Regions from separate parts of the Planococcus sp. APC 3900 genome, predicted to be linked through region 1. Evidence: a T-box and tRNA genes for the amino acid it is inferred to sense, from the RefSeq annotation. Region 1 holds a T-box; the other holds one or more tRNA genes.

Region 1 (16,258 bases):
ATTAACCGTACATTCGAGAAAGCGGAACTGTTGGCAGACAAATTCGGCGGCAATGCAAAACCGTTGAACCAATTGCAATGCGCATTGCTGGAAGCGGACATTCTGATTTCATCAACCGGCTCGACTGACTTTGTCATCGATCTTGAATTGATGCAGTTTGTGGAAAAACTACGCAAAGGCAAACCGTTATTCATGGTGGATATCGCAGTTCCACGTGATATGGATCCACGCATCGGCGACTTGCCGAATGTCTTCTTGTACGACATTGATGACATGCAAGGCATCGTAGAAGCGAATTTGGCAGAACGTGAACGCGCGGCTGGCCAAATCATGACCATGATCGATCAGGAAGCACTTCAGTTCAACGACTGGCTGACAACGCTTGGCGTTGTTCCGGTAATTTCTGCGCTGCGCCAAAAAGCGCTTGGCATACAGGCTGAGACCATGGCAAGCATTGAAAACAAAATGCCGGATCTGACTGACCGTGAAAAGAAAATTCTCAACAAACACACCAAATCGATTATCAATCAATTGTTGAAAGATCCGATTCTGCAAGCGAAAGAAATGGGCGGAGCGCCTAAGTCACGTGAACAATTGGAATTATTCATGCAAATTTTCGGGATCGAAGAAGACGTTGAAAAAGAAATTGAAAAGCAGTCGCAAGCTGCACAAAAGAAAACGGAAAAAGCCGTTCTCGAAACCCAACAAGCAACTGAAACTCCCAAATATTCATTTTAAGCTTTCTTAAAGAGGCGTTTTCGGATCTATATGTTAAAATGTAGAGACGGAACGCCTTTAACTATGGAAACGAAGGGGAATGGGATGGCTGATATAACAATGGCAAGGCTGCACGAAGCTATGGTTATACTATATGCTGTCAGCCTTGTTTTTTATTTTATAGATTACTTATATAAAGAGAAAAGGGCCAGCCGGATAGCCATGACGCTGCTCGGCATTGTATGGGTGCTGCAGACGGTCTTCCTGGTGCTGTATATCGTTGAGACTCAGCGATTTCCGATACTGACTTTATTCGAAGGCATTTATTTTTATGCCTGGTTGCTGGTGACGTTGTCGCTCGTATTGAGGATTTTCTACCGTTTTGATTTTGCTGTATTCTTCATCAACATCATTGGATTCATCTTCATGACGATCCACACCTTCGCGCCGGTCCAGATCGAGCGTTCGCCTGTCGGGGAATCGCTGGTCTCGGAATTATTGTTCATCCATATCAGTTTCGCGATTTTATCCTATGTGGCATTTTCCTTGTCATTCGTTTTTTCGGCGCTTCACATGATCCTTTACCGATTATTGAAGCAGAAAAAATGGACAAAGCAATGGAGCAGCTTGCCGTCACTCAGCCAAACACAGCAATTTATGACGATTTCGATTCTCGTCGGGATTTCGCTGCTGTTCGTGTCATTGGTGCTCGGGCTGCAATGGGCATTTATTTCACTTGCTGCATTTTCTATCTTCGACATGAAGATTGTCGGATCGTTCATCTTGCTGGTGGTCTACAGCTTTGTGCTGTGGTGGCACCGCAAAGGCTCATTGAATGGGATGAATTACGCGCTGGCACATACGTATGCATTTTTATTGCTGCTGATCAATTTCTTTTTAGGCAGCCGATTATCTGAATTTCATTTTTGGTATTAAAGAAGGGTAGGATTCATTTGAGAAAAATTATTGTAGGTTCAAGAAGAAGCAAGCTGGCATTGACGCAAACCAACCAGTTCATTGAAAAAATGAAAGCGGCGGGAGCGCCTTTTGAATTTGAAATCAAGGAAATCGTTACGAAAGGCGATCGCATTGTCGACGTCATGCTCTCAAAAGTCGGCGGCAAAGGTCTTTTCGTTAAAGAAATCGAACAGGCGCTGTTCAATAAAGAAATCGATTTTGCTGTCCACAGCATGAAGGATATGCCTTCTGTCTTGCCGGAAAGCCTGACTATCGGCTGTATTCCGGAACGTGAAGATCCGCGCGACGCATACATCGCCAACGGCCATGTGAAATTATTGGAACTTCCGGTTGGAGCAGTTGTTGGGACAAGCAGCTTGCGCCGCAGTTCACAGCTTTTGCTGTTGCGTCCAGACCTTGATATCCAATGGATCCGAGGCAACATCGATACACGTCTTGCGAAATTGCAGGCTGGCGATTTTGATGCCATCATTTTGGCTGCAGCCGGCTTGAAACGCATGGGCTGGAAAGATGACTTGGTTACAGAATTCCTGGAAGTCGACGAATGCCTTCCAGCTATCGGACAAGGCGCGTTAGGAATTGAATGCCGCGAAGACGACAAAGAACTTTTGGCGGAACTGGCTAAACTGAATCATGAAGAAACAGCTTTGGCTGTTAATGCAGAGCGTAAATTCCTGCGTGACATGGATGGCAGCTGCCAAGTGCCGATTGCAGGATATGGAACAGTGAAAGATGGAGAAATTACATTTACAGGATTGATTTCTTCACCGGAAGCGGATCAGGTATTCAAGGAAACATCAATCAGCCGTGACCCGATCCAAGCAGGCCGTGAAGTGGCTGAGAAAATCAGTGCACAAGGCGGATACGATTTGATTCAACGCGTTAAAGCTGAGAGCAATGTCTGATAAAGATCTTTTGCTTCAAGGCGAAACCATCGTTTTCACTGGTTCGAGAAATCCGGTGGAAGCGGTTCGCCGTGCACAATCACTAGGAGCGGAAACGCTTTATGTGCCGCTCGTCACCACCTTGATCCGCCGGTTGGACAAGCCGGACCTCGGTGGCTACGACTGGCTGATTTTCACGAGCCGCACCAGTGCACAGGCATTTTGCCAGCTCGATGAAAACGTGACCGCGAAAATTGCAGCTGTCGGCGACCAGACGGCTGCTGTGCTGCAGCAGCATGGCTACACCGTTGATTTCATCCCGCGGGTTTTTAGTGCCGACCATTTCATCCAGGAGTTTCCGGTGGTTTCCGGCAAAGTCAAATGCCTGTTCATTAAAGGCAATTTAGCGAAAAACACGATTGCTTCGATGCATATGCAAGTGGACGAGTGGACGGTTTATGATACCGTGCTGGACTTGAAGAATGCGGAAAAGTTAGTGCAACTGAAAGATGTCATCATTCTATTCGCCAGTCCTTCTGCTGTGTCGGCTTACCGGCAGGCAGGAGGAGACTGGTCGAATATCCGTACCGCTGCCATTGGCCATGTTACACAAGGGGCCATCGAGGCAAATGGCGGAAAAGTCGATTTTACTCCGAAGAAATACACTTATATGGAAGTCATCAATGAAATAGCGAAAGGAAGTTTTTCAAAATGAAAGAATTGAATTTTAATCGCCATCGCCGTTTGCGTGGATCTGCCAATATCCGTTCAATGGTCCGCGAAACGAGCTTATATAAAGAGGATTTCATTTATCCGATTTTTGTCGTTGAAGGCGAGAACATTAAAGAGGAAATTTCTTCAATGCCGGGTGTTTTCCATTACTCATTGGATAAATTAGGCGAGGAACTGGACGAAGTTGTAGATCTTGGAATTCCTTCTGTTATTTTGTTCGGTGTGCCAAATGAAAAAGATGCTGTCGGTTCGCAAGCTTATCACGACCATGGCATTACACAGGAAGCGATCCGCTTTGCGAAAGAACGCCATCCGGAATTGGTGGTTATCGCTGATACTTGCCTTTGCCAATATACCGATCATGGCCATTGCGGCGTAATCGAAAATGGCGTCATCCTGAACGATGAATCACTTGATTTGTTGGCACGCACTGCCGTGTCTCAAGCAAAAGCGGGAGCTGACATCATTGCGCCATCGAATATGATGGACGGCTTTGTTGCAGCGATCCGTTATGGACTGGACCAAGCCGGTTTTGAAAACACACCGATCATGTCTTACGGCGTCAAGTATTCATCTGCGTATTATGGACCTTTCCGTGAAGCAGCACACAGTACTCCTCAATTCGGAGACCGCAAAACATACCAAATGGATCCCGCAAACCGTATGGAAGCATTGCGTGAAGCTACTTCCGACATTCAGGAAGGCGCAGATTTCATGATTGTCAAACCGGCATTGTCTTATTTGGACATCATCCGTGAAGTACGCGATAATTTTGATATCCCGATTGTTGCTTACAATGTTTCAGGCGAATACGCCATGGTCAAAGCAGCAGCGGCAAACGGTTGGATCGATGAAGAAAAAATCGTTTTGGAAACACTGCTCAGCATGAAACGCGCAGGAGCGGATATCGTGATGACGTATCACGCAAAAGATGCGGCACGCTGGTTGGAGGGAACTAAATGACATACGAAAAATCATTAGCAGCATTCACTGAAGCAAAAAAACTAATGCCGGGCGGCGTCAACAGCCCGGTCCGTGCGTTTAAATCGGTCAACATGGACCCGATATTCATGCAATCCGGCAGCGGAGCAACCATCACAGATATTGATGGCAATACGTATATTGACTATGTCCTGTCTTGGGGACCGCTGATTTTGGGCCATGCCCATCCGGAAGTGGTCAAGGCGATTCAGGAAACGGCAGCGCTTGGAACTTCATTCGGTGCACCGACTGAACTTGAAAATACCATGGCGAAGTTGGTTATGGAACGTGTTCCTTCCATCGAAATGGTCCGCATGGTTTCATCCGGAACAGAAGCGACGATGAGCGCATTGCGTGTGGCACGTGGTTACACGGGCCGCGACAAGATCCTGAAATTTGAAGGCTGCTACCACGGCCATGGCGATAGCCTGTTGATCAAAGCCGGGTCAGGCGTTGCGACTTTAGGATTGCCTGATTCTCCAGGAGTTCCAGAATCGATCGCTAAAAACACCATTACAGTTCCATATAACGATCTGGAAAGCGTGCGTTTGGCATTCCAGGAATTCGGCGACGATTTGGCTGCAGTCATTGTCGAGCCGGTTGCCGGCAATATGGGCGTTGTGCCGCCAAATGAAGGCTTTTTGACAGAGCTTCGCAATTTGACTCATGAAAATGGCACGATTTTGATTTTTGATGAAGTCATGACCGGTTTCCGTGTCGGCTTTAATTGTGCACAAGGCTATTTCGGCGTTACACCGGACATGACGTGCCTCGGCAAAGTCATCGGCGGCGGGTTGCCTGTTGGGGCATTCGGCGGCAAGCGTGAAATCATGCAACAAGTGGCACCGAGCGGGTCGATCTATCAGGCAGGTACGTTGTCGGGCAATCCGCTTGCAATGCGGGCAGGATACGAAACGCTGTCCCGTTTGACGGAAGAAAGCTATGACGTCTTTATCGAACGCGGCGACCAGCTTGAAAAAGGATTCCGTGAAGCGGCGACGAAATACAACATCCCGCATACCGTGAACCGTGCAGGATCAATGATCGGTTTCTTCTTCACAAATGAAGACGTAGTCGATTTTGAATCAGCAAAAACTTCGGACACCGAGTTGTTCGCAGATTATTACCGCTTGATGGCGGAAGAAGGCATCTTCCTGCCGCCGTCCCAGTTTGAAGGCATGTTCCTATCGACTGCCCATACGGAAGAGCATATTGCGAAAACCGTTGAAGCATTCCATACCGTATTTGCTAAACTGGCACGTTAATAAAAGAAAAACAGGCCGAGGCTTCTGGAATTTTCAGAGGCCCCGGTTTTTTTATTGGAAAGAACACCGAACGCCAGCCTGCATACTCCACAGATGCCCTTGTTTCCTGTACCATAGAAAACAACTAAGGCACTTGGGAAAGGAGGGATGGCTGTGAAGCCATTTATTGTAACGGCAGTTATTGCGATTGCTGCAGGGGCGGTATTCGAGGCGGTCGGCATGTTTCTGCCTTGGCTGCTGGGACCGATGTTCGCACTTTTGCTCGTCAATCAATTCACCAAAATCCCCCTCTACTGGCCTCGATTCTTGCGGACAGCGGGTCTGGTGATGCTCGGTGTGCAGATCGGTTCGTCGTTTACACGCGATGCGGTGTTATTGATGGTGATGGACTTGCCTTATATGGCGTTCATGACGGTTTCGGTCGTGGCCTTGTCGGTTGCTCTCGGTCTGCTGTTCAAGCGGATGGTCCATGAAAGCCTGGGAACGAGCCTGCTTGGGTCCATACCAGGTGGATTGGCGCAGATGGTGGTTTTGGCTGAAGAAATCCCTTCAGCGAATATTACTGTTGTGACGATGATGCAGACCATCCGCATTTTCATGGTGGTGACGATTGTGCCGTTCCTGACGATTTTCCTGAACGGCAGAGGAGCAGGCGAAGTGAAAGAGCAGCTGTTTACATTCTCGGCAGGCTTGTTCCTGTTGGCGCTCACTGTCAGTTTATTATTGTATGGGGCTATGAAGAAAATTGGATTTCCAGCTGCTGAACTGTTGGCGCCCATTATGGCCATGGCGATTGTCCAGGCCGTGTCGGGGGATGTCCTGATTGATATGCCGTACTGGCTCATTGCTATTGCACAGGTCTGCATCGGTGCGAATCTCGGCCTGCAGATGGAGGGAATCGGCGACAAACTGACGTTCCGGCTGGGTGCTGCAATTGTCCTGAACAATGTGCTGCTCATCAGCTTCACCGTATTAATTGCCAGGGTTCTCGCTACTTGGCTGCCTGAATACATATTCCTCGACTTCTTTCTAAGTGCAGCACCCGGTGGCATAGCGGAAATGGCCATCACCGCGCTCGCTGTTGGAGGGGATGTAGCACTCATCACCGGATTCCAGCTGTTCCGGCTGTTCTTTATTCTATTGGTGGCCTCACCGCTTGTGGCATTCATTGTAAAAAAACTTGACGCTAAAACCGGATATTGAGTACAATAAGAGTAATTAGATATTCATGCGTTGATGAGGATAGTAGAATGTGTGTGCATTTCAGAGAGAAGGCCGATTGGTGAGAGGCTTTCATGGACCCATATTTGAATGTCACCTCGGAGCAGTTGCCGTGAAATGAGTAGCGGGAACCGGACTTAACATCCGTTATGAAACTTGAGAGCCAGGTGTGCAAGTGGACCTGTGTATAAAGGTGGTACCGCGAAAAACTCCTTCGTCCTTTACAGACGACAGGAGTTTTTTGCGTTCTATCAGAAATAAGAGGAGGAATTCCAATGACTGAACAAATGTCTACTAAGTACGATCCGCAATCCATTGAGAAAGGCCGTTACGATTGGTGGGTCGACAAAAAATTCTTCGAAGCGAAACCGGAAAGCGGCAAAACACCGTATACCATTGTGATTCCCCCGCCGAACGTTACCGGCAAGCTGCATTTAGGGCATGCCTGGGACACGACATTGCAGGACATCATGACACGCATGAAACGCATGCAGGGCTTTGACGCATTATGGCTGCCTGGAATGGACCACGCCGGCATTGCGACACAAGCGAAAGTGGAAGGCAAATTGAAAGAAGAAGGGCGTTCACGCTATGATTTGGGCCGTGAAGCATTTCTTGAAGAGTCGTGGAAATGGAAAGACCAATACGCGGGACATATCCGTGAGCAATGGGCAAAACTAGGCCTTGGCCTTGACTATTCCCGTGAGCGGTTTACATTGGATGCCGGTTTATCAGATGCGGTGCGCGAAGTTTTCGTGAAACTCTATGAGAAAAAACTTATCTACCGTGGGAAATACATTATCAACTGGGATCCGGCGACGAAAACTGCTATTTCGGATATTGAAGTTATCTACAAAGACGTACAAGGTGCGTTTTACCATATGCGCTATCCGCTGGCAGATGGCAGCGGCCATATCGAAATCGCGACGACGCGTCCGGAAACGATGCTGGGCGATACAGCGGTTGCGGTTCACCCGAAAGATGAGCGCTACCAGCACTTGATCGGCAAAAAAGTGATCCTGCCAATTATCGGCCGTGAAATGGAAATCGTTGCGGACGATTACGTGGACATGGAATTCGGAAGCGGCGCTGTAAAAATTACGCCAGCGCATGACCCGAATGACTTTGAAATCGGCAATCGCCACAACCTGGAACGTGTGCTGATCATGCACGAAGACGGTACGATGAATGAAAACGCAGGCAAATACGAAGGGCTCGACCGCTTCGAATGCCGCAAGCAGATCGTCAAGGACCTGCAGGATTTGGATGTGTTGTTCAAAATCGAAGAACATATGCATTCTGTAGGACACTCAGAGCGCAGTGGAGCAGTTGTTGAGCCTTATCTGTCTACACAATGGTTTGTTGACATGAAGCCTTTGGCTGCCGCTTCAGTGGAAGCGCAGAAAAACGAGACGGGCGTTAATTTTGTACCGGACCGTTTCGAGAAAACCTACCTGCACTGGATGGAGAACATCCGCGACTGGTGTATTTCACGCCAGCTTTGGTGGGGACATCAAATTCCAGCCTGGTACCATAACGAAACAGGTGAAATTTATGTAGGGCACGAAGCGCCGGCGGATGCTGAAAACTGGACACAGGACGAAGACGTTTTGGATACTTGGTTCTCATCTGCATTATGGCCGTTCTCAACGCTCGGCTGGCCGAAAGAAAACGATGACCTTAGCCGCTATTACCCGACCGACGCGCTGGTTACAGGCTATGACATCATCAATTTCTGGGTATCCCGGATGATTTTCCAGGCACTTGAATTCACAGGTGAAAAACCGTTTAAAGACGTGTTGATCCACGGCCTTGTACGCGATGCGGAAGGACGTAAAATGTCCAAATCACTGGGCAACGGCGTTGATCCGATGGATGTCATTTCTCAATACGGTGCGGATTCCCTGCGTTACTTCCTGGCTACTGCTTCATCTCCAGGACAGGATCTCCGCTACTCGAACGACAAAGTAGAGTCGGTTTGGAACTTTGCCAATAAAATCTGGAACGCTTCCCGTTTTGCATTGATGAACATGGAAGGCATGACGTACGATCAAATCGATTTGTCCGGCAAGAAATCCGTAGCCGATTCATGGATCCTGACTCGTTTGAATGAAACCATCGAACAAGTGACGGACCTTGCAGAACGCTATGAATTCGGCGAAGTAGGCCGTTCGCTTTATAACTTCATCTGGGACGATTTCTGTGATTGGTACATCGAGATGTCGAAATTGCCATTATACGGTGAAGACGAAGAAGCGAAGAAAATGACGCGTTCAGTCCTTGCTTATGTATTGGATAACACGATGCGCCTATTGCATCCGTTCATGCCGTTCATCACAGAAGAAATCTGGCAGAACTTGCCGCATGAAGGCGAATCGATCACCATTGCAGCATGGCCGACAGTGGACGATTCCTTGACCGACCAAAGCCAGTCTTCAAGCATGAAGCTGTTGATGGACGTGATTCGTTCGGTACGGACTATCCGTGCAGAAGTGCAGTCGCCGATGAGCAAGAAAGTGCCATTGACGATTTCAGCGAAAGACGCCGACACGCATGCAGTGCTTGAAGCGAACGCTGCCTACATCGAACGTTTCTGTAACCCGGAAACGTTGACGATCGGCCAAAGCATCGAAGCTCCAGACAAATCGATGTCAGCGGTTGTATCCGGTGCTGAATTGTTCATGCCGCTTGAAGGCCTGATCGATATTGATGCCGAACTTGCGCGCCTGCAAAAAGAACTGGAAAAATGGGCGAAAGAAGTGAAGCTCGTCAGCGGCAAATTGTCGAACGAACGCTTTGTTTCGAAAGCTCCTGAAGCCGTTGTTGCAGAAGAACGTGCAAAACAAGCCGATTACGTGGAAAAACACGCAACGGTTGAAAAACGCATTGAAGAATTGCAGAACCTGTAAGATATGAAAAAACCGCTTTCCCAAATGGGAGAGCGGTTTTTATGTTTTCTTAGAGATATTCCGCAAACTAGCTCCGCTTTCCTGCGGGCTTGCGCCGAACTAACTTGTGCTTAGCGCCCAAGTGGATTTCGGCACTTCGCTATCCCGCTGGAGTCTACGCTAGTTTGCTCCATATCCTAATATTTAAAGAAGGTAAAATAATCTTTTACTTGTTAACAGCTAAAGAATTCTTAGAAGAAAGAACATAAGGAATAAAAAAGTTATTCTTCAGTTCAGCTTACATAGCTCTAAACTAGTTATATAAACGTGGAAACTAAATACTCACTTCGAATTTGTTGAATCTCTTAGCGCCGGCGCGTCCCCGGGCTAGACGGAGCCATGAAACAGGTGCTTTTCCTGGTTCAGCGTGTGAGTCATGCCCAAAGCGACCGAAGCGATTTAAAATAGCTCACTAACTACTTCGGCCGATCTTCCTGCCGAAACGGTGCATGCTTTTCCAATTTCCGCAGATGCTCCACTAATAGTTCTGCGATATTTTCGTCGTGCGTTTCGTAGAACGAGCGGGCGCCGACGGGATCTTCAATTTCATTGAACAGATGACGGCCGTCATCCAACAAAAGAAAGTCGATACCGATATAATCGCTGTTCAAGGCACGGGCAATCCGCAAGACGTCTTTTTCTTGAGTGGCACTCAAGATGTATTTCTCAGCATGGCCGCCAAGTGAATAATTGGCTTTAAAGTCACCAGTGGAACTGCGTTTAACCGCACCCACTACTTCTGTGCCGATGACATAGGCGCGAACATCTGCCACATGTTCAACAACCGGCTGGAAAATCAGCGGGGAAGAGACTGGTGGAATTTCCTCAGCCGATGGAACGAGCCAGACCTCCGAGCCGCCGTGGCCATCCACGGTTTTAACGACGTATGGAAACTCTATGGCTTCGCGGAAAGTCGGTACCGCCGGAACACCGAGCAATAAAAGCAGTTGATAGCTTTGCCATTTGTCGTTGGCGATGCGGTTGACTTCGGCGCGGTTCGCTAAATGGATGCCTTGATCTTCAAGAAAACGGGCCGCTTCCGGACGCCGTGCGCGGAAAAGAGTGATGCCGCCGCGCAACTTATCCACAAGCATAGCCAAGCCTTCTTCGCTCCAGTCGTCCCATTGGATCAGCTCAAAATCATCAAAACGCTGCAACTCTTCAATAAACCCGTGATTGCGTTTGGCCTCTTTAGTTTCATAAAGAAGTTTCATGCTAAGTCCTCCAGTATATAAGCGATCATGGCGTCTGCAACATTAACTCCTGTGACATTAAGGATATTGCGGATATGGGCAGCGGCATTCACTTCACAAACCAGGGGCTGGTCATTTTCACCGAACAACAGGTCGACACCCGCAAACGTTGCACCAACTGCTTCAGCCGCTAACAGGGCCAGCTCTTGTTGTGCCTCAGTTAATTCTACGGGTGAAGCGACACCTCCATTGGTGATGTTGGCGCGGAAATCGGTTTCCGAATGGCGGTACATGGCTGCTACAATCCGTCCGCCGACAATGTTGACGCGGATATCTCGCCCCCGGCTGGAAGCGATAAATTCCTGAAACACAAAATCGATGCCCCGCAGGCTGTCGACTTTTTCATAGAATTGTTCTTCGGTTTCAATCAGGTAGACCTTCATGCCAAACGAACCGTGCCCTTCCTTGATGATCATCGGCAGCCCGAGACGGTCAATGACTCCTTCGAAATAGCCTGATTCCAGTATGGAGAAATTCGGATAGACTTTCGGCGCAACGATGGTCCGTGGCATCGGCAAACCTTTTGCAGCTAATTGGACGTATTGTGTAGCTTTATTATCACATAAATCGATGACAGCCGGGTCGTTATAAACAGGGACTCCGCGGCTCTTCAAAAAATATCCAAGCAATATATCTTTATCCAATAAAATTGCAAAATCAGGTATACTTAAAGTAACAGATAAATCCATAATAGTTTCGTAGTTTTTCATAATCTTGACAGTGATGCCAGCACGTTCTGCTGCTTCAGCAACAAGTCTGGCCTGATCTGCAAACTTATCGGAAACTAAGCTTCCGTTGTAAATAACCCAACAACTCGTCATATCCATTCCACCTTCGTGCTATAATCATACTCAAAAAGTGTATCATGTTTACCGCAGAAAAGAGGCTTCAAAATGATAATTGGACTCGAACAATACAAAAATAAATGGAATATTCATACAGATGCTTCGATTCAACCCGGTCTGGAAGCTATTACAGGGGCATTGGACGAATTGGGGAACCCGCATAAAAACGGCAGATTCATTCATCTGGCAGGCACCAACGGCAAAGGGTCGACAGCTACATTCCTGTCGGCAATCCTTCAGGCGCATGGCCACAGTGTCGGGAATTTCTTTTCTCCTTGCCTTGAAGATATCCATGACCAGATCCAAATGAATGGAGAGCCGATCAACCCAGTGGAACTTGAGCAAGTGATGGAGCGGTTAAGCAAAATAAAGACGCCGTTAACGGATTTTGAACTCTTGACGGCGGCCGCCTTTATCGCTTTCCAGCAGCAGGCACCTGATTTTGCCATCATTGAAGCAGGCATGGGAGGAGCGCTTGACAGCACGAACGTCATCAATCCCGAACTTTCCATCATTCCTTCCATTTCCATTGAACACACGAATTTTCTGGGAGAAACTATAGAAGAAATTACACGCCATAAAGCAGGAATCATCAAGAAATGGAAGCCGGTGGTCATAGGGGAACTGCCGCTTGAGTCTCTGGAAATCATCCAGGAGACAGCTGACCGTTTACATGCAGAAGTCATCCGACCGGCTGGACAAATTGATGTACCGCTGAAACTGAAAGGGCCGCATCAACAAAAAAATGCCCAACTGGCGTTGGAAGCCGCTAAGGAACTGCTGGGCTTGGAATTTAGCGAGGAAAAAGCGGAGCTTGGGCTTTTTTCAGCTACTTTGCCGTACCGTTTTGAAGAAGTATTTCCTGATGTTATTTTTGACGGTGCCCATAATCAGGCGAGTGCCGAAGCCTTGGTTGCTACCATAAGAGACACATTTCCGGATGACCCTATCCATATCGTCATGGGAATCTTCAAAGATAAAGATTATCGAAGCGTACTCCGCCATTTGGAGACAATCAGTAATCATTTCACCTTTGTGGACTTTGACAATGAACGGGCATTGCCAGCTGCAGAACTATTTAAGGAAAGTTGCAGTAAAAGAAAGACAATTACAAATATGTGTGATATATTACCTGTATCGCACAACAAAGAAAAGACTATAGTCACAGGTTCGTTACATCTTCTTACACTTCTTCGAAACTCAGCGAACGTCTTTTTCAAGAATTATCAATAAATCATACCCTGATCTATACCTCACTAATTCGTTTCAGAAAGGAAAGATGTCATGGGGGAGAAATTTAACCGGAAAATCGTTTTATGGTGCCTATGGGCATTGATAGTTCCGGCAGGCTTAGTGATTGTTTACCGTTTCTTCCCGCCATCTGTAGCAGATCCGTGGAACTTAATGGCGTACATTCTGTTTTTTATTTTGATGAGTTTGATGCCGATGAACATCAATGGAGCCTCGACATTTTTGGTGCAATGGGTAACAGTGGCGCTGTTTCTGAAATATGGACTTTTTATCGAAATGCTGGTATCCCAATTGAGCATGTTGATTGTGCTGTACCGTATTCGAACCAATGAAGAACAATCGGTGCGGATTCCTTTCAACTCGCTGATGTTTTTCTTTGTCTCATTAATAGCAGGATTGGCTTTCATAGGGGCAGGCGGCCAAATCGGAACATTGGAAATGTCGCATGTCATTTTGTATGGCTTGATATTCCAGGTGCTTTCCGTATTGATTAATCAAATCATTTATCACTTATATGACTACACGACAGGTGGTCGGAGCAAATTCTTTTCGGTCGACGCCATTTGGGATTTTGCCTTGATGTTTGTGATTTTCCCTTTTGCGGTCGCTTTGTATTTGTTTGAGTCGCATATCGGAATTCCGGCGCTTGTATTGCTGGGTGTGCCGTTTTTCATTATGGCAGCGGTCATGAAAAAGTTCACCAGCTCAGAACAAGTCAATATTGACTTGAAACGGGCTGGAGATATTGGCCATCAGCTTGCAGATCGTCTGGAAGCGAATGAAGTGCTTGACCAATTTGTTGTAGAGGTTGCCAAGATGTTCAAAGTTGAATATGCCTATATCGTCGATTACCGTGATGGCCAACAGCAAATGTTGCGGCTTTATGAAAATAATCAATTGCAGCCCCGTGAAATTGAGTCACTTCCTTATAATCGGGGAGTTGCTGGACATGTCATCGTCACCAACGACTCGTTCATCTTTGATGAAAAAAGCCAATGGGCGGATTATGTCACCGGCAACCTGCCAGAAGATACAGAGAGTTTGATGGCCACGCCGATTGCCCGAAACAATAAAACCGAGGGTGTACTGATTTTAGCTTCTAAAAAGAAATACGCTTTTGCCAAGCACCAGCTTCAAATTTTGGAAATCCTCAGTACTTATTTCGCCGTATCGGTGGAAAAAGCAGGGTATATGCAAAAAGTCATTGCCAAAAGTGAACGCTGCGGATTGACCAAGTTATATAATTATCGCTATCTGGACGAAAGTCTGGAAAGTTGCATTAAGGAAATGAATGAAGGCCGTCTCGAGCAATTGTCATTAGTGATGATGGACATCGATCATTTCAAGAGCATCAACGACCGTTACGGACACCAAAGCGGCAATGACATCCTCATTCAGCTGGCTGATATTTTGAGAGAAGAATTCGGCGATGAAGGAACCATCGCCCGTTACGGCGGCGAAGAATTTGTCATCCTGTTGTCGAATTACAGCAAAGATGTAGCGGTGCTGCTGGCAGAAAACCTCCGCAAACGCATCGAAAAGCACGACTTCGTAATTGAAAACGACTTGGGGGAAGACCGTAGCCAACAAATCGTCCACATCACTTTAAGCATCGGCGTATCCACTGCACCGGACGACAGCGATGAAGGCATGTCGCTGATCCGGAATGCCGATAGGGCGTTGTATATTGGAGCGAAACAGGCGGGACGGAATAAGGTTGCGGCGTATGTGAAATAGAGCACAGAAAAAAGACGGGATAAACTTCCGTCTTTTTTCTGTAATAATAAAGAATTTAATGTTAATCCGGACCAAGACTTCGACCTTTTTTTATTGGATCGATTATATTTTGCGGCATGATGACACTGCTTGTGTAATCAATTGTGTTTCTAAAGGTATCCAATAACTCATGATCGTAAATTATTTGAAGACGCGAAGCGGCATTTTCTTGGTTTTCTCTTGTTTCATAATAATGATTATTTATTTTTTGATATGGTTTTACAATTGTTGTTATATCGGGAACATCTCTGCACCAGTATAAGAAGCTTTCATAACGCCACTCATTTCCGGGCGATCTAAAACCAAAACGACATTCTTCTTTGGTGCCCGTTTGAGCTGTTTTTTCCCACTCAGAAAGGTTGGCTTTTGATTTTCCACGCATTGCATTCAAAACGATATTATTTGCAGCTACTCCTCCGATAATTTTCGTATTGGAGCCAAAACCATACATTTCCATAGTACCGGTAGAATAAAAGAACCCGTTAACAGTGCTTGGAGTATCTTGAAATTCAGATAAGTTGGATAAAATAAAGTTTCCATCTGCAAATACTATTAAGGAACCTCGAGGATTGGTACTGGTATTTTCTTTTATGCCAGACACTGTTACATATTGAATAGATACTTTTCCTTTTACAAACATAGTGAAATTTGCTTGAAGATTCACTTTGTTAATATTTACGTCGCCATTTACATAAATTCTTTTTCCATCAATTGAAACATTTTCAAAGGTAGTATTAGAAGAATTTCCAATCGTAAAATTTTTATTCACATAAATATTCTTATCAAATTTTATATCAGTGTTGTTTCCTCTAATGGTTAAATTTTCATTATAACTGGTCGAACTTTTAATATTCTGATCTGAAGTATAGGCTATGCTTGCGGATATTCTGGAATAGGAGCTTCTATCAATATTAAATTCTTCGGTAAAGTTTACAGGTTTTATTTTTTCGGATTCATATTGGATGGAAGGGGCATAGTTAGTAGCAAATATATTTTTAGTATTCTCTCTACTCAATTCATCATAGTTTCTGTTAGAAAAATCTCCAGTGATATGCTGTGCATAGGTTCTGTCGAAATAGTCTTTAAAATTATAAGCTTTTCCACCCAAATTAAGCTTGCTGTTCACTAAATTATTTTCACTGTCCATAGTTTTAAGTGAGCGTGGCAAAACACTTTGAAGCCATCCTCCATCCCCATGTCCATTGTTAGTGGAGAAAATATTCCCTGCAATATTCATATCACCTGTAATTTCAGAGCCACCATTAAGTAAAAGGTTTCCTCCATCTTCACCGCGTTTCAATGTAGATACAGTATAATTAAGCACTTTTTGTATATCATCAGCACCCATTTCTAGTGTTTCATATACAGTGGATTCTTGTTTGCCCTTATAGCCGGTGCTTTTAAAAA
Region 2 (16,258 bases), on a different contig from region 1:
CCATGACGTCCATGGTATAGCCGGATGGACTTGGAATTTCCACTAACTCTTTTAATAAATTGATCGTTTCGTTTTGGTTCCATTGATAAGTCACCTTCATCACTCCTCGATCTTTTAATCATATCAAAATCAAAGTTGTTCGGACAGTCCTGTCTTATAGTATCATGGTATAAGTTGAATCAAAAAAATGAACTTTTGCCTGCCATTTTCCGCTTCCGGTTTGTTTGCCGGAAAACCGGAAAGAATAGTTCAACATACTATAGTTTATAAGCATAAACCTCGAGGTGTCCAATGGAAAGCAATGTCATCAAACACAGAAGAAACCAGTTATTTATCCACTTGTACGGATTTGCGAGTATTTTCCATTTTCTGCTTAACCAATTAGTGGAAATGAACACAGCCACCGTCTCCCTCATATTCGGCATTATTTCATATTCCGTATTGTTAAGCCTGGCTGTTGCCCAAGTAAACGATCGTACGCTTCAATTCATGGTTCTTTTAGCTATGAACTTATATGTATTCATCTTGAACTTCGAATCTTTGTCTTCCATCACCCTTATTTTTTTTGTGGTGCCAATCATTGCCTCCGCCTTATATAACGACACAAAGCCGATCGTTATCTTGGCACTGCTCACATCTGCAGAATTCATGCTGCTTTTGACTGTTTTTGACCGCTTTGCCGTAAGAGCACCGCTGCCCTACAACCAACTATCGATGATCATGTTCTTCATCGCAATTCTGTCGATTACTTTGCTCGACAGCATCTATTTCAGCCATTACCTAAAACAGTTGGAATCAAAAAATGCATCGATGGAAAAGGCGCTGTTGTCAAAAGAAGGCTACCTGCATTTGTTTTTCGAGAATGCCAAAGATGCGATTGCTGTTTTTGATTCAACTAATAAAATCATTGCTGTCAATCCCGCTTTTGAAGAACTATACGGATGGCCTTCGGAAGAATGCATCGGCAAAACCTTGCCGCTTTACCCAGCGGATATGAAAAAAGAAGCGGAAATCCGTACCAGGGAAGTCCAACAGGGCCAAAGCTATTCTTTATTGGAAACGATAGATGTCCGAAAAGACGGCAGCCGCTTTCATGCACAGGTCACGCTGTCGCCTATCTTTGATGATTCCAATGAGGTGATTGCTACTTCGATCATTTCCCGTGACATCAGCTACCAAAAGGAATCTGAAAAGCTGATATTGCAATCTGAAAAACTCAAGCTTGCTGGAGAAATTGCTGCAGGGGTGGCTCATGAAATCAGGAATCCCATGACCGTCGTCTCCGGATTTGTCCAAATGATGCATCAGGATCCCAAGCATCTCTTTCCTGAATATACAGCATTGATTCTATCTGAAATAGACAGGATCAATTTGATCATCAGTGAATTTTTAGTTCTCGCTAAACCTCAAGCTGCCACATTGAAGATTTTCAGCGTTCAGCAAACACTGAATGATATTTTGCTGCTCTTCAGTTCAGAGCTCAATCTGAACGGCATCATTTTGAAGACGGAATGGGACAAGGATTTCCAGATCAATGGGGAAGAACATCATTTAAAACAGGTCTTTATCAATTTATTGAAAAATGCTGTGGAATCGATGGAACAGCCTGGCGAAATCGAGATTTCACTGCAAGCCGAAGCTGATTCCATGTTTTCCATCAGGTTCAAAGATTCGGGGATTGGGATTGCTGAACAGGATCTGGAAGAAGTTTTCGAACCTTTTTACACCACTAAAGCCAGTGGTACTGGCCTCGGATTGATTGTTTCCCAAAAGATTATCCAAGAACACAAAGGTTCCTTGACGATTTCAAGTAAAGAAGGCGTCGGAACAACCGCCACAATTCTTTTGCCTATAAAAACGATTTAAACAAAAACAGGAAGGGATCGATTCCCCTTCCTGTCTTTTCTATTCCAGCCTGTTATTCAGATGCATGCTGTAATCAATCCCAGTCGTCATCGTTGTCATCATCATCAAAATCCGAATCGACTTTCAAGATAGAACCGTCTTTTGCATTGACGTCGACGTCATGTTCTGAGCGTCCATCTTTGATTTCGATTTCGTAATAAGCAAATCCGTCATCCGTTTCGAGTTCAAATCCTTCCACAGTCCCGCTTACGACCGCCAAAGCCGCTTCAATCGCTTTATCCGAACCGATCAAGTCTTTGTTTGAAACTGCCTGATTGCCTGATTTGCTGTCCGCTGTCTTTGTGCTTGCCGGTGAAACTGCTGTGCTGGATTGCTTTACATCATCATTTCTGTCTTTTTCGCGTTTATGTTCCAGCACTTCTCCAGTGTAGGCGTCGAATTCAAAATCATATTCATACCCTTCAAAGTCGACATCCACTTCGTAATGAGCTTTACGGTCATCTTTGTCCAACTCGATATCAGTAATGCGTCCATTTGCCAACTCCAATGCTTTTGCTGAGATTTCTTCAAAGCTGAGCATTTCTTCAGGTGTTGATGATTTCTGCACTTCGTTGGTCACCGTTCCGGTTTTGGCTGCCGGATTGGCTGCCGGCGTTTCCGAGTTAGCTAAAACGATGCCCCCAAAAGCTAAAACCCCTGCTGCGACTGGAATGTAAATTAATTTCTTCATGTAATTTCTCCTCCTCATTTGTTGTTACTCTTACAATAACCTTCTGTTCTGAGCAGAAGATTAAGGGTTTATGAGAATTTGATGAGAAATCCATGATAGTGTTCTCAGAGTCAATCGTCCCACTCAACGGTCATGGTATCCCCCCGGATCGCATGAATCTGGATTGTTGCTTCTTGGTCAGTCTGTTCATTCTCAATTTCAACCAAGTAATATCCGCCGTCTCCAGTTTCTACAAACTCAGCTTCTTGCACTTCGCCGGTCAATGTTTTTTTAGCCAGTTTGATCGCGGCGTCTCTTGTAATGATTCTTTCAGGTTCTGCTTCCGGTTCTTCTGCAGGCGGTGCCGCTTTAATCGGCTCCTGGCTGATTTTCCGTACCTCTCCTGTTTCCGCAGATAAGATGACCGTCGAAACTTGGGTTTCTTCCTTTACCTTGACCTCGTATTCATTGCGCTCTTTGTTATAGTTGATGCCGTCAATCGTACCCGAAGCATTCTTCAACGCCATTTCCTGTGCTTGATGTTCCGTCAATTCCTTGACTGCTTCTGTTTTATGAAGCAATTCCATGGTCTCCACTTGCCCGTTCTGACGGTTGACCAAAGCTAGATAACGTCCATCCGGCCGCACGAATTCGACCCGGTAAGCGTCACCTTCTTCTATAGTCTGTTCCACTTCCCCCCCGTACAGGCTGATTACGGTTTCATTGGCCTGCTTTGCTGAAATATCAGGTCCAGAACGAGGAAACAGAAGAAAAGCCAAAACCCCCACTCCAAACAAGATTGTCGCTGACGCCATCAAAATCCATTTTCGCATCACAATCCCTCCTGCTTCGAGTGTACTTCATCAACATTAAAATTCTCTGAGAAAATGATGGATACTGTCGTACCAAGCTGTTCAATGCTTTCCAGCTCGATTCGGACTTTCAAGGAATCGGCTAGTTGCTTCGCTAACGAGAGCCCTAAACCAAACCCGCCAGTTTCACGGTTTCTGGCTTTATCCACTCGGTAAAAACGTTCAAAGACATAGGGCACAGCTTCTTTTGGAATGCCGATTCCCGTGTCGCGAACCTGGATGATGGTGTCACCGTTCTTTCTGGCCACCACTTCTACTTTTTCCGAGCTGTATTTTCGGGCATTGTCCAACAGGATATACAGCAATTGCTTGAACTTCGCGATATCGGTGACGACTGGCAGAGACTGCTCACTTGTGATCAACTTGAATTCACGTTCGTAGGAAGTGTTCATGGCAGTGACGGTCTGCTCCAATAGGTCAAGTGCATCCACCTGTGTCCACTCCACCTGGGATTCGCTTCGGCGGGCAATGTGCAGCAATTGCTCGATCAACGCTTTCATGCGATCGGTTTCTGCACGGATGGCGGCCACACTTTCTTCCGCAATTTTTTCATCCTGCATGCCCTGCCGCTGCAGCAGCTTGGCGTAACTTCCGATGACTGTCAGCGGTGTCTTCAGTTCATGCGATGCATTCGAAACAAACTCTTCCTGCTTGGAATAGTTTTCTTCCAATAGACTCATCATTTCATTGAAGGTATTGCCCATCTGTGTCAATTCATCCTGAGACTTCCCTTCTATCGGAAGTCTTTCAAACTGGCCATTGCGCTGGATGCGTGTCATGGTATTCGTTAAGTTGGTGATCGGCTGTGTCACGATTTTCCCCAGAACGACACTGGAAATGACAACTGGAATCATCGCGAGCAAAGTTCCCGCAATCAAAACTAAACGAAGCGTATTCAAGTTATTGGTCGTTTCCCGCAGTGACTGCGCGACCGTCACTTCCGCCACTTGGCCATCTGTCCAGATAATCGGCGCTTTTACATACGCAAAGCGCTCGTCATCCACTTTCACTGTTCCGGACTGGCCTTCCAACTCTGCAGGAAGTTTCACAGTCACTGTCGGAGATTGGATAGGTGAAGGCTGCTTGCCTTCTGGAACTGTGACCTTCACAAGTCCGTTGACAGGCACATACGCTCGTAGTACATTGCTCGGATCTGAGGTTTCAGTTTCATTGAACTTCGCCACAAGAGCGTTTGTTTCCGACTGCAGTTGATTGACTTCCGATGAATACGTCAATTGGCTGAACGAAAAATAAATGACAAAAGCCAGCACCAGTAAAATAACCAGCATCAGTAAAGTGGAGGAAATGTGGATTTTATTTTTCAGCTTCATGGCCTTGCTCCTTCAAGACATAGCCGACTCCGCGAACCGTCTGGATGTAAGTCGAGTTTTCACCAGCGTCCACTTTCTTCCGCAAGTAACGGATATAGACATCGATGACATTGGTGTCGCCGTAATAATCATAGCCCCACACTGCATTCAACACTTGTTCGCGGCTGAGCACCTGCTGTGGATTTTTAATCAGATACAGCAAAAGATCAAATTCACGCGGCGTCAATTCGATGGCACGGCCGTTACGTCTGACGTCACGTGTGCTTTCATTCATCTCCAGCTCCTGGAAACGATGGAGTGAAGAATTGCCGTTGCCATTCACCAAGCGCAAGCAAGCACGGATCCGGGCCAACAATTCTTCTATTTCAAAAGGTTTGGTGACATAATCATTTGCCCCTAAATCCAATCCGGCCACTTTATCTTTCACATCGTTTTTAGCCGTCAATAAAATAACCGGAATCGCTGCATCAGAAGAACGGATTCGTTTTAAGACATCCAGTCCATGAATTTCCGGCAACATCAAATCGAGCAGCACCAAATCCCAGTCCTGTTCCCGAAATTGAATCAATCCTTCTGATCCTGTATGGGCAACCCCTGTTTCATATCCTTCAAATTTCAATTCCAATTCCAATACACGTGCAATGCTTTTCTCATCTTCCACAATTAAAATGCGTTCTGCCACTGCAATCACCTCTTGATACTTATAATAGCAGATTTAAGAAAAGTGCAAGCAGCCGTTTAGCCCCGACAAGCGCTGGAAGTCTTCCCGGTAATGGCGTTCTTTGCCATTGTCGGGAAGGCTGAAGCGACTCGAGGGGCTGGCTGTTGGAGTCTGGATATCACGAAAAGCGCAAGCAGCCGTTTAGCTCCGACAAGCGCTGGAAGCCTTCCTGGTAATGGCGTTCTTTGCCATTGTCGGGAAGGCTGAAGCGACTCGAGGGGCTGGCTGTTGGAGTCTGGACACTACGAAAAGCGCAAGCAAGTAGACAAAAAAGAAATAAGCGACCCGAAGGCCGCTTATTTCAATACTGTTTTGATCCACTTCGCTTTGTTTTTATAAGGCGGGAAGACCAGGTTTGTTGATAATTTAGTTGATTTCTTTAGAATCGATTTGGCATGTGTAAAAGTTTCAAAACTGGATTTTCCGTGGTAGGAATTAACTCCCGATGTACCGATGCCGCCGAATGGCAAATACGAGCTGCCCACATGCGATACCGTATCGTTGATGCAGCCGCCGCCAAATGGCAATTGATCCAGGAAGAACCGGACAGCACGGTCGTTTTCAGAGAACAAGTACGCCGACAAAGGCTTCGGCAATTTACGGATTTGGCGCAACAGCAATGGAAGATCCGTATATGTGATGATCGGCAAAACCGGTCCGAAAATTTCATCTTCCATCGATGGGCTGTCCCAATTGACATTGTCCAAAAGAACCGGTTCGATATACAAATCATCACGGTCCATTTTGCCGCCGTAAATGACGTGATCAGCTTCCTTATTCACAATTTCCGCTAAGCGGTCAAAATGTTGGGTATTGACAATGCGCCCGTAATCTTTGCTTTGCTGCGCATCTTTTCCGTAAAACTTCTGTATCGTCTTCGTTAATTTTTTCAGGAATTCTTCTTTAACCGATTCATGCACACAAATGTAATCAGGCGCTACACAGGTCTGGCCGGTATTCATCAGTTTGCCCCAGGCAATCCGTTTGGCAGCCAGGTCCAAGTTCGCCGTCTGGTCTACAATTGCCGGGCTTTTGCCGCCAAGCTCCAAAGTTATGGGAGTCAATCGTTCCGATGCCGCTTTCATGATGACTTTCCCGACATTGACGCTGCCCGTGAAGAAAATATAATCGAATGATGCATGGATCAACGCCGTCACTTCTTCACGTTCGCCTTCAACCACACGAATGTAATAGGTAGGAAACGTTTCTTCAATAATGGTGCGGATGATTTTCGCCACATGAGGCGTTGCTTCAGATGGCTTGACCACTGCACAGTTTCCGCCGATAATAGCCCCGATCAATGGCTCCATCACCAATTGGAACGGATAGTTGAAAGGACCGATAATCAGGACAGAGCCGTATGGTTCACGGATGACAAAGCTTTTCGACGGCTGAAGATGAATCGGCGTCTTGACTTGTTCAGGCTTCATCCAGTCTTCCAAATTTTTCGCCATGCTGCCGATGCTGTCGAGCACAAAGCCTACTTCGGTTGCATAGGCTTCAAATTCACTTTTGCCCAGGTCTTTCTTCAAAGCTTCAATTACGTCGGTTTCATGGGATTGGATTACGCTTTTCAAGCGGTGCAATTGTTCAATCCGAAAGTCCGTTGATTTTGTGGCACCCGTATAGTAATAATCACGTTGTTCTTCAATCATCTGTTCTACGTCATTTGCTGTAAAATTCATTTTCCAACCTCCCTCAAGTGTTTTCATTATACCAATGGAGTTCTTGAATTCAAAAAATGAACACTTATTCAGTCAATAAATAATCGATATAGCGTTGGATGACCAGGCCTTCTTCAAAATTAACCAAAAGAGTCGATTGGCTATCCATTTCTGTGAAAAGTGATGGTACATTTTCAAATCCACTGATCAATCGCCGCTCTTGGCCTTTTTCTGATTCATAAAGATCCGACCAATTCTCCAATGTCAGAACTCCAGTTTCGCCGTATATTTTAAACTGCAAGTTCTCTTGTTGGCCGATGCCGCTGATTCCCGTCAACAAGAACGGAATTTGTTCTTGAGTCAAGCCATGCGCAATCAATCCCGTTTCGCATTTTTCTGCGTCTTCCGGATAGGTGATGTGATGGGAAGTAAACGACAACTCACCGAAAAGACGGTTCATCAATTGAAAATAATGGGGAAAGACTTCACGGACAAAGCCTCCTTGGCTTCTTGAAGCAATCCATGGATTTTGTTGCCACAACCTCGGCCAATCCGGGAAAAATGTCTGGAGCTCGATCCGTACCACTTTTCCAATCTGTCCGTTCTTGATGCGCTTGGCCATTTCGCGGATTTCCGGTTTATACATCAGCGGGAAATGCATGGCCGTCTGCACACGATTGTCTGCAACAGACTTGACCATTGCTTCGCCATCTTCCACGTCATGAGCCAACGGTTTTTCGCAGAGGATATTGATGCCCGCACTGGCTGCCAGTTCAGCGATTTCCGAATGAAAGGCGGGCGGTGTCGCAATATATACCCAATTGATATCTGAATGCAACACGTCCTCTACTGATTTTGCTGCAGGGATTCCATAGGCTTCGCTGATTTCTTCGAGGCGTTCTGCCTGCTGGTCATAGACCATTTTTATTTCCACTTGTTTTTCCTGCTGAAGCTGTTTGATGATGCGTTCACCAACAATTCCTGTTCCAATGATGCCAATTGAAATCATAAAAAATCTCCCCTTTTATGGCCTTTCGGCTTTTTTATGCCCTGTGTTTATCAGTGTAACCTTTAGGGGTATAGAATAGTCAAACAATACCATTACATCCTGAGGAGGAAACAACATGAATGAACAAACGAATTGGTGGGAGCCTATTTTCACAGGACAATTAGAAGTAGGCGTCAATAAAGAAAAGTTAGAAAGCGTTACGGAAGAATCCATTTTATACTATGAAGAAACTTCAAATCAGACGGAGTCAGCTTTTTAATTGCTGAAACTTACACACGACTTTTGCCGCTGCAATACATAGAAAACGCCTTGTTCAATTTACAATTGATCGAGGCGTTTTATTATGCAAATTTCCCGGACAGTTATAGCTGAACCCAAATCCGCTAACCGCTGTCGCATTGCCAGAAAGCCTAATTATCCATATAATAATGGAAACGAAAGCAGGGATCCTATGAAACTAAAACTTATGCTGCTGGCCTTATTCTTTCTTTCAGGATGCGGCATGCTGGAATCGACTGATACATCCGGCACAACCGACCGGATCGATGTGGAAGTGACGCAGGTCATTGATGGCGATACCATAAAAATCATTTATGAAGGCGAAGAAGTCACTGTCCGCTACTTGTTGATGGATACGCCGGAAACCAATCACCCGCGCCTGGGTGAACAGCCTCTTGGCAAAGAAGCGACAGAAGAAAACAAACGGCTGATCGAATCAGGCGATGTCTCGATCGAGTTTGACGTCGGCGACCGTTTTGACGATTATGACCGCTTGCTGGCTTATATCTACGTCGATGGCGAAAGTGTTCAGGAACAGATGCTGGAGTCTGGACTGGCCCGGGTTGCCTATGTCTTCCCTCCAAATACCCGTTACCTGGATGATTTTGAAAAAGCGGAGCAAATCGCCAAAGATGAGGAAGCAGGAATTTGGCAATACGAAAACTATTCCACCGACCGGGGCTTCAATTCAGAAGCATTTGGACAGGAATCTTCCGGAAATGCCCGTCCTTCCACTGAAGAGCCAATAGACGGTGATTGTGAAATCAAAGGAAATATCAACCGCAACGGCAATAAAATCTATCACATGCCGAGTGATTCTTCTTATGAACAAACCAATCCCGAAGAATGGTTCTGTACAGAACAAGAAGCGCAAGACGCCGGTTTCAGAGGGGTTGGACAGTAGGACAACAGTTCTTTATGGGGCCTTCTTCCGGCTGTGTCGTCGATGAAATGCAGCGTATTTTCGCATGCCCTGACAGTGCTCCGGCGGGACGGATAAAGGGAAATACAGCGCTTATTTTTCTTCTCCAAAAACTATTGACTTTTTCCGTGGACAAGCTATACTTATATTTGTCCTGGAAATTGAGATTCCTTAGCTCAGCTGGGAGAGCGCTACCTTGACAGGGTAGAGGTCGCTGGTTCGAGCCCAGTAGGAATCATATAGTACGATGAAGAACCGCACAGCCATTTAGGCTGCGCGGTTTTTTTGTATCACAAAAAACGGGATGCATAAAGCTCCCGCACCAAATTTGAAATCCTATTCATCTTTATCTTCAACATCAAAACTGCATCAAAAACAGCAAGGCGATCCCCAGTAAGTTCATCCCGTAAAAATAAAAGCCATCTTGAAAACTTATGTGCTCTTCACCAAAAAAATACAAATTCATCCGTTTCATTTTATCATCCTTTTTTGTCACTTTTTTAGGCCATGCCTGCCGGTTTAATCCACCATCACAATCGACACGATTTCATCCACGGGCAGTCTGCGCTGCTTGAATGGATCCTCATAAATCAACATTCGAGTTTTCCCATCAATGCTTTTAATCGTCCCCCTGTGTGCCTCGATGGCACCATCTTTCCAGCAGCGGATGAGAACTTCGCATTGCCGCTTCAGCGCAATCTCCATCTCTTCCTGAATCAACTGCAAGTCGTCTCCGTTCAACTCGGGTTTTGGCACTTGTTCGTCTTTCTCGTACCATTCCCGGATCATTTCGACATGTTCCGGCAGCATCAAGGCTGTCCATTTAATGTTCCCGCGATCTTTAATATCGCCGACTGTCTTTAAATACTTATTGCGTTTCATCGGACCACCCCTATTCTTTGTTGTGTCCGCCGATCAATTTTGTCCGCGCTATGGCGGTGCCCGCCTGTGTGCCCGAGATGCCCCGATAGATAGCCGAATAGCCATACTTTTTCCGGATGGCATCCATGGCACTCCCCAAGCGCCTGTTTTCAAACTTCCTTTCATCGAACAGACTTAACTGCATCGACGACTCTTCTTCCAGATTGCTGATGGACAACGAAATCTGGCGAACCGGTTTATGTTGGAAATGCTCATGAAAAATCTCCTGGCAGACGCGATAAATTTTCAGCGTATCATTCGTTGCTTCGTCAATAGAGCGCGAACGGGAGAATCCGCCGCCGAATACGGACTTGCTGTAAACAACACTCAAGTGAATTGTCCGCCCCATGCGGTGAGCTTTACGCGTACGCATCGCAACATCTTCACACATTTCCAGAATAATCGTCATGATGTCTTTTTCTTCTATGTAATCGCGATATAAAATCTGTCCTTTTCCGTAACTGACCTGTCCCTCCACCAAAGGCGCACCTAAATCCGACAAGTCGATGCCATTGGCGTGTTGGTGGAGTTGATTGCCCATAATCCCAAAGCGCTCCTCCAAAAGAGAGACGTCTGTACAGGCCAAATCTCCAATACAGAAAATCCCCATGCTGTTTAAGGTTTTTTCCATCCGAGAGCCGATGCCCCACATTTTACTGAGAGGCGCCACTGGCCATAACTTTTTCGGCACATCGGCATATGTCCAATTGGCAAAACCCGTTTCTTTCGCCTCCAAATCGAGAGCCAACTTTGCCAGCAGCATATTTGGCCCTCCCCCCACCGAAGAAGGCAGTTTGAAACAGTCCAGCAATTCCTGTTGGATGCGGCGCATTGTCTGTTCAGGAGGCCCCCACAACTTCTCTGTCCCTGTCAGTTCAATAAAACTCTCGTCTACACTGTAAACATGAATCGATTCTTTTGGCACGTAGCTGCCCAACAGCTCAGTAATGGCCATCGATTTTTCCAAATAAAGCTTCATTTTAGGTTCAATCAGTAAAATATCCGGATGGTTCGGAATTTCAAAAAGCCGTGTGCCAGTTCTCACACTAAAACGCTTTTTCATCATAGGCGATGCCGCTAAAACCACACTTCCTTTCCGTTCCTGGTTTCCCACCACTGCAAGACAAACTTCCAACGGATCGAGTCCCAGTTCTACCGCCGAGACGCTGGCATAGAAACTGCACATATCAATACAAAAGATATGACGTTCTGGCAATTCAAGTGCTTTCATCACTCTCACCTCTCAAAAGGGAACGTATGTTCTTATTCTATACCACGATGATCGTAACGGCAATCCTTTTTAAAAAAATAAACTTCTGCCATGCGGTTCACTGGATCTGAACTGCATAGCAAAAGCGATATTCTAAAAAAATCCAACCGTTTCTATGCTTCAACTATAAAAAAGATTTAAAAAAATTGAATGCCCCGCCTTATGGATCATTCAATTTTCTAACAACTTTACATTTGCCGGTATGCGTATTATGATAAGTGCAGTAAAAGATTTGACATCCATCATTCTTATCAGCGCACCGGAAAACAGTTGGAAATTGCTGTTCCCGATTTGCAGGAATCAATGGGTGCCAAACCCACTGCAAGCTTTAGGAACAAAGTTTGCTTTGAAAAAGTCATCGCCTTCGGGTGATGGCTTTTTTCGTTTTTTAGCCAAAAGAAAACCGGCCAGGCATCAGCCCGACCGGTTTTTTCATAGTTTATTATGCTTCTACAGTTTTGGCAGGCTTTTTATCGCGCGCCAGCCACTGGATTCCAAATAGAATAACAAAGGCAATGGCACCAATCGTATCAGACAAGCCCTCCGGATAAATCAAAGCTAATCCGGTTGCGAATGCCAGGATGCGTTCAAGCCAGTTCAGCTTGCGATACCAATAACCGATCAATCCTGCTCCGATGGCAATCATCCCTGTCAATGCTGTAATCAGTACCCAGATCAGCTCAGGCCAAGTGGTATCGATCATCAGCAGAGCGGGTGACAACACAAACATATACGGAATGATAAACGCCGCGGCCGCCAATTTGGCTGCAATAAAACCAGTCTTGATCGGTTCGCCACCTGAAATCCCTGAAGCTGCAAATGCTGCAAGCGCAACAGGCGGTGTAATATCGGCAATGATCCCGAAGTAGAACACGAATAGATGGGCAGATAAAGCGACCACCAGCGGTACTGCCGCTCCAACCGGCTCATCCATCATCAACAACGTGATAATGGCTGGTGCCGCTATCGTAGAGGTGATGACATAATTGGCAGTTGTCGGTGACCCCATTCCGAGAACAATCGCTGCCAGCATGGTGAAGAACAAGGTCAGCAGGATATTTCCTCCTGAAGCTGAAACCAGCCCATTTGCCAGACTCAGGCCAAGGCCGGTCTTCACAACGACGCCGACGATGATTCCGGCGGCGGCTGTTGCCGCTGCAACAGCTAAAGCCGTTCGTGCCCCATCAACAAGCGCTAAAATGATATCTTTAAAGTTCAAGCGTGTTTCTTTATTAAAAGCACTGACGAAAATCGTCAACAGAATCCCGTAAAGTGCTGCCTGCATGGTTGGAATGCCGATCAACAAGAAAACGATGATGGCGATAATCGGCAGCAAGAGATAAATCTTTTTCACAACTTCCTTGCGGTTTGGCATTTCTTCAGGCGAAAGGCCTTTCAGTCCAATCCGCTTGGCTTCAAAATGAGTCATGATCCAAACTCCTGTGAAATACAAAAGAGCCGGTATTGCAGCTGCTTTCGCAATTTCCCAGTAGGTAACTCCTCCGATAAACTCCACCATCAGGAAGGCTGCAGCACCCATGATCGGCGGCATCAATTGTCCGCCTGTCGAAGCTGCTGCCTCTACGCCTCCGGCAAATTCCTTCTTATATCCCAGTTTTTTCATCATCGGAATAGTATAGGAACCTGAAGTTACTACGTTGGCCACAGAACTCCCGGAAATGGTCCCCTGCAACGCACTGGAGAAGATGGCCACTTTCGCAGGCCCCCCAGTCAAATGACCGGCCAAGGATACAGCCAGATCATTGAAATACTGTCCGACCCCGGTCTTCACCAGGAACGAACCGAACAACAGGAACGTAAAGATAAAGGTGGCTGAAACGCTGATTGGCGTTCCCAGTATGCCATCTGTGGTATAGAACATGAGCTGGACGATCGAATCCAGATCCTGTCCTCTATGGCGCAGGAAGCTCGGGAAGTAAGGCCCGAAAAAGGCATAGGCCAAAAATAAACTGGCAATGACGGTAATCGGCATACCCACGGCCCGCCGAGTTGCTTCAAGCGTCAGCAGGATCGCTAAAATCCCGACAATCAAATCCAGTTCAGTGACCCGTCCGAGACGGAACACCAAATCATCATACATGATTGGCCAGTAGGCAGCTACGCCAATTGAAAGCAGCGCCAGAATATAATCATACCAGGCCACTTTATGCCGGATTCCTTTGCGCTTTCTGGCCGGGAATAATATGAAGATCAAAGATAATGCAAACCCTAAGTGGACAGACCGCTGAATATAAGCGGTATATTGCCCGAAAATAGCGGTATAAAGCTGGAATAAAGAAAAAGCTAATAACCCGAAAAAGACCACATGCTTAATGATTCCGCTTAAATCCCGCGTATTGGATTCAGGATCGTATTTCTGTAGAATTTCCTTCTGTTTTTCTTCCGAGATGTAAGATTCATCTTCCGGCGGAAGCTTTTGCTGTTCGCGTTCTTCTGGAGACAATTTATCGCTCATCAATTCTCACTCCTTGTCTTAGTTGAAACAGGGATAAGCGTTCTACCCTAAAAGTATACGACTTCCCTCTTTCAAGCGTTTTTTTCAAATCAATCTTCTGTCCTTTTGTTCTGAATGATAAACCGGCATCCACATCTCCGACGAACAGCCGAAATTCGGGCAGTTCCCTTGTCATATTCTTGATAAAGTATTTACCGTCCTTTTCGACAAAGGTCTCGCCTTCTCCTGCATTTGAGGGCATGCCAATATTAAAATCTTCATATTCAAGCTCTGTCATCATTAAAGCGTTATCCTCGATCACTTTATAACTTTCAATGACTTCTGACAAATGGATCGAATGGGTATAGATCAATTGGAAAAACCGGCTTTTGACCGGCACATAAGCCGTTATTTTTTCAGTCTCGTTATCGGTAAACACATAATTCTTCTGGAATGGGGTGAATGCGATCAAGGAGCTGATTAAGATGAGGGCAATCATTAACGGAAGAAACTTCTGTATCCGGGGAAACTGCATCGTCCATTCTCCTCCATCTTGAAAACAAAGAACTGACGGCAGAGCTTTCGCTTTACCGTCAGTTGTTCGCTCATTCAATTACTTTGCTTCGTCGAAATACTTCTGTGCTCCAGGATGGATATCGATTCCGATTCCATCAAGAGCCGTTTCAGCTTTGATCAATTCCGCTTTAGCGTGCTGGATTTGATCTGTGTTTTCATAGATCGCTTTAGTGATGTCGTACACCAAGTCTTCTGAAAGTTCGTTTTGTACCACTAACATAGCCAATACAGAAACAGTCGGAACTTCTTCAGCCAATCCGTAAGTGCCGGATGGTACAACATCATTTGCATAGTAAGGATATTTTTCGATCAATGCATCCGCTTTATCCTGTTCGACAGGTACAATCACTACGTCTGAAGTTGCGCTAAGGCTTTCAACAGCGCCTGTCGGTGTCCCGGCAGTGATGAATGCCGCATCAATTTGTCCTGACTGCAGGCTTTCTTGTGATTCCCCAAAATCAAGATTTTGAGCATCGATGTCTTCCATCGTCATGCCATGGATTTCCAGTAATTGTTCAGCATTAATATAAGTCCCAGATCCAGGGGCACCTACAGAGATTTTCTTCCCAGCCAAGTCATCAAAAGAAGCAATTCCTGAATTTGAAGTTGTGACCAATTGGATGGTTTCCGGGTAAAGCGCACCGATAGCGGAAACGGTATCAATCTTTTCCCCTTCGAACATGTTCGATCCTTCAGCTGCGTAGAAGGCTGTATCCGTTTGAACAAACGCAATCTGCGCCGCTCCATCAGCAAGTGCAGTCATGTTTGCAGCGGAAGCCTGGGAAACTTCAGCAGTCGTGTCCAAGCCCGTTTCATTTTCAACGATCGTAGCCATCGCGCCACCAAGCGGATAGTATGTTCCTGTTGTTCCGCCCGTCAAGATGCTGAGGAATTCGGGATCTGAAGCCCCGCCACCGCCTTCTCCTTCGGGTTCTGTTGCTGCGTCATCTCCACAGCCTGCCAAAAATACAGATCCTGCAAGAGTTACTGCAGCAAATAAACCAAATTTCTTCTTCAACATAAAGTGACCTCCCCTTTGCTCAATTCGTATTTTGTGTTTCCTTTTCATAATAGCATGTCTTTCTTACTACTTTCAATGCATTTCAGGAAATACAACCGCTTACATAGAGAACATTTAGAAAACTCGAATCAAGTTTCAGCACCTTCTACATGAGTTTCAGGAGTTGTTTCTCCCGGCGCCAGATCTTCAAAAGTCCGCCCCTGTTCTTCAAGGTCACGCGTCCGGTGGGCAATCCGTGCCGATGCACATGCCGCAACACTTGCTACCAGGTCATCCAGGAATGTGTGGACTTGGCCGCCGTATTTCGTATCAAGCTTATGGATAATTCCAGTTTTGTTTTTGTCCAAATGGCCGAATGTGGTTACAGCGATGCTTCCATAAGTCAATACTGCACCTAAACCGATCATTTCATCGACCCCGAAAAGCCCTTCGTCTGCTCCTACGATCTGCTGGAGTGGACGGGATAACTTCCCTTGTTCTGCCAATTCATCCAACTCAATTCCCACAAGCAGGGCGTGCTGCATTTCACGTTTGCGCAAAACACTTTCAACGGATTCCATGCAATGTTCAATTGTCAGTCCTTCATTGAAAGGCAATTGCATATCCAAAACGATTTTAGCTATGTCTTCATTGGTGACGCCT

The links. A T-box is a leader RNA that pairs with one kind of tRNA and senses whether it is charged. The one in region 1 lies ahead of QMA04_RS08885 (valine--tRNA ligase), so its partner is inferred to be a tRNA-Val.
Region 2: it has a tRNA-Val gene. The T-box ahead of QMA04_RS08885 (valine--tRNA ligase) is inferred to sense a tRNA for this amino acid. The anticodon was not compared.

Annotation. Positions count from the first base shown of each region.
Region 1 covers NZ_JASDCT010000003.1:401,165-417,422, reverse strand. The annotation lists gene hemA (glutamyl-tRNA reductase) at 1-738, shown strand, start outside; gene ccsA (cytochrome c biogenesis protein CcsA) at 823-1,653, shown strand; gene hemC (hydroxymethylbilane synthase) at 1,671-2,600, shown strand; gene QMA04_RS08905 (uroporphyrinogen-III synthase) at 2,593-3,294, shown strand; gene hemB (porphobilinogen synthase) at 3,291-4,274, shown strand; gene hemL (glutamate-1-semialdehyde 2,1-aminomutase) at 4,271-5,557, shown strand; gene QMA04_RS08890 (AbrB family transcriptional regulator) at 5,705-6,760, shown strand; T-box leader at 6,782-7,003, shown strand; gene QMA04_RS08885 (valine--tRNA ligase) at 7,054-9,687, shown strand; gene QMA04_RS08880 (ATP-grasp domain-containing protein) at 10,143-10,940, opposite strand; gene QMA04_RS08875 (ATP-grasp domain-containing protein) at 10,937-11,800, opposite strand; gene QMA04_RS08870 (bifunctional folylpolyglutamate synthase/dihydrofolate synthase) at 11,873-13,057, shown strand; gene QMA04_RS08865 (sensor domain-containing diguanylate cyclase) at 13,109-14,812, shown strand; gene QMA04_RS08860 (hypothetical protein) at 14,874-16,258, opposite strand, start outside.
Region 2 covers NZ_JASDCT010000002.1:325,325-341,582, reverse strand. The annotation lists gene QMA04_RS05675 (M42 family metallopeptidase) at 1-100, opposite strand, end outside; gene QMA04_RS05670 (ATP-binding protein) at 292-1,866, shown strand; gene QMA04_RS05665 (PepSY domain-containing protein) at 1,940-2,596, opposite strand; gene QMA04_RS05660 (PepSY domain-containing protein) at 2,707-3,408, opposite strand; gene QMA04_RS05655 (sensor histidine kinase) at 3,408-4,778, opposite strand; gene QMA04_RS05650 (response regulator transcription factor) at 4,762-5,460, opposite strand; gene QMA04_RS05645 (aldehyde dehydrogenase) at 5,796-7,184, opposite strand; gene QMA04_RS05640 (Gfo/Idh/MocA family protein) at 7,249-8,172, opposite strand; gene QMA04_RS05635 (hypothetical protein) at 8,288-8,431, shown strand; gene QMA04_RS05630 (thermonuclease family protein) at 8,624-9,355, shown strand; tRNA gene QMA04_RS05625 (tRNA-Val) at 9,539-9,611, shown strand; gene QMA04_RS05620 (YolD-like family protein) at 9,893-10,255, opposite strand; gene QMA04_RS05615 (Y-family DNA polymerase) at 10,266-11,525, opposite strand; gene QMA04_RS05610 (TRAP transporter permease) at 12,007-14,040, opposite strand; gene QMA04_RS05605 (DUF1850 domain-containing protein) at 14,030-14,554, opposite strand; gene QMA04_RS05600 (TAXI family TRAP transporter solute-binding subunit) at 14,633-15,616, opposite strand; gene QMA04_RS05595 (phosphatidylglycerophosphatase A family protein) at 15,745-16,258, opposite strand, start outside.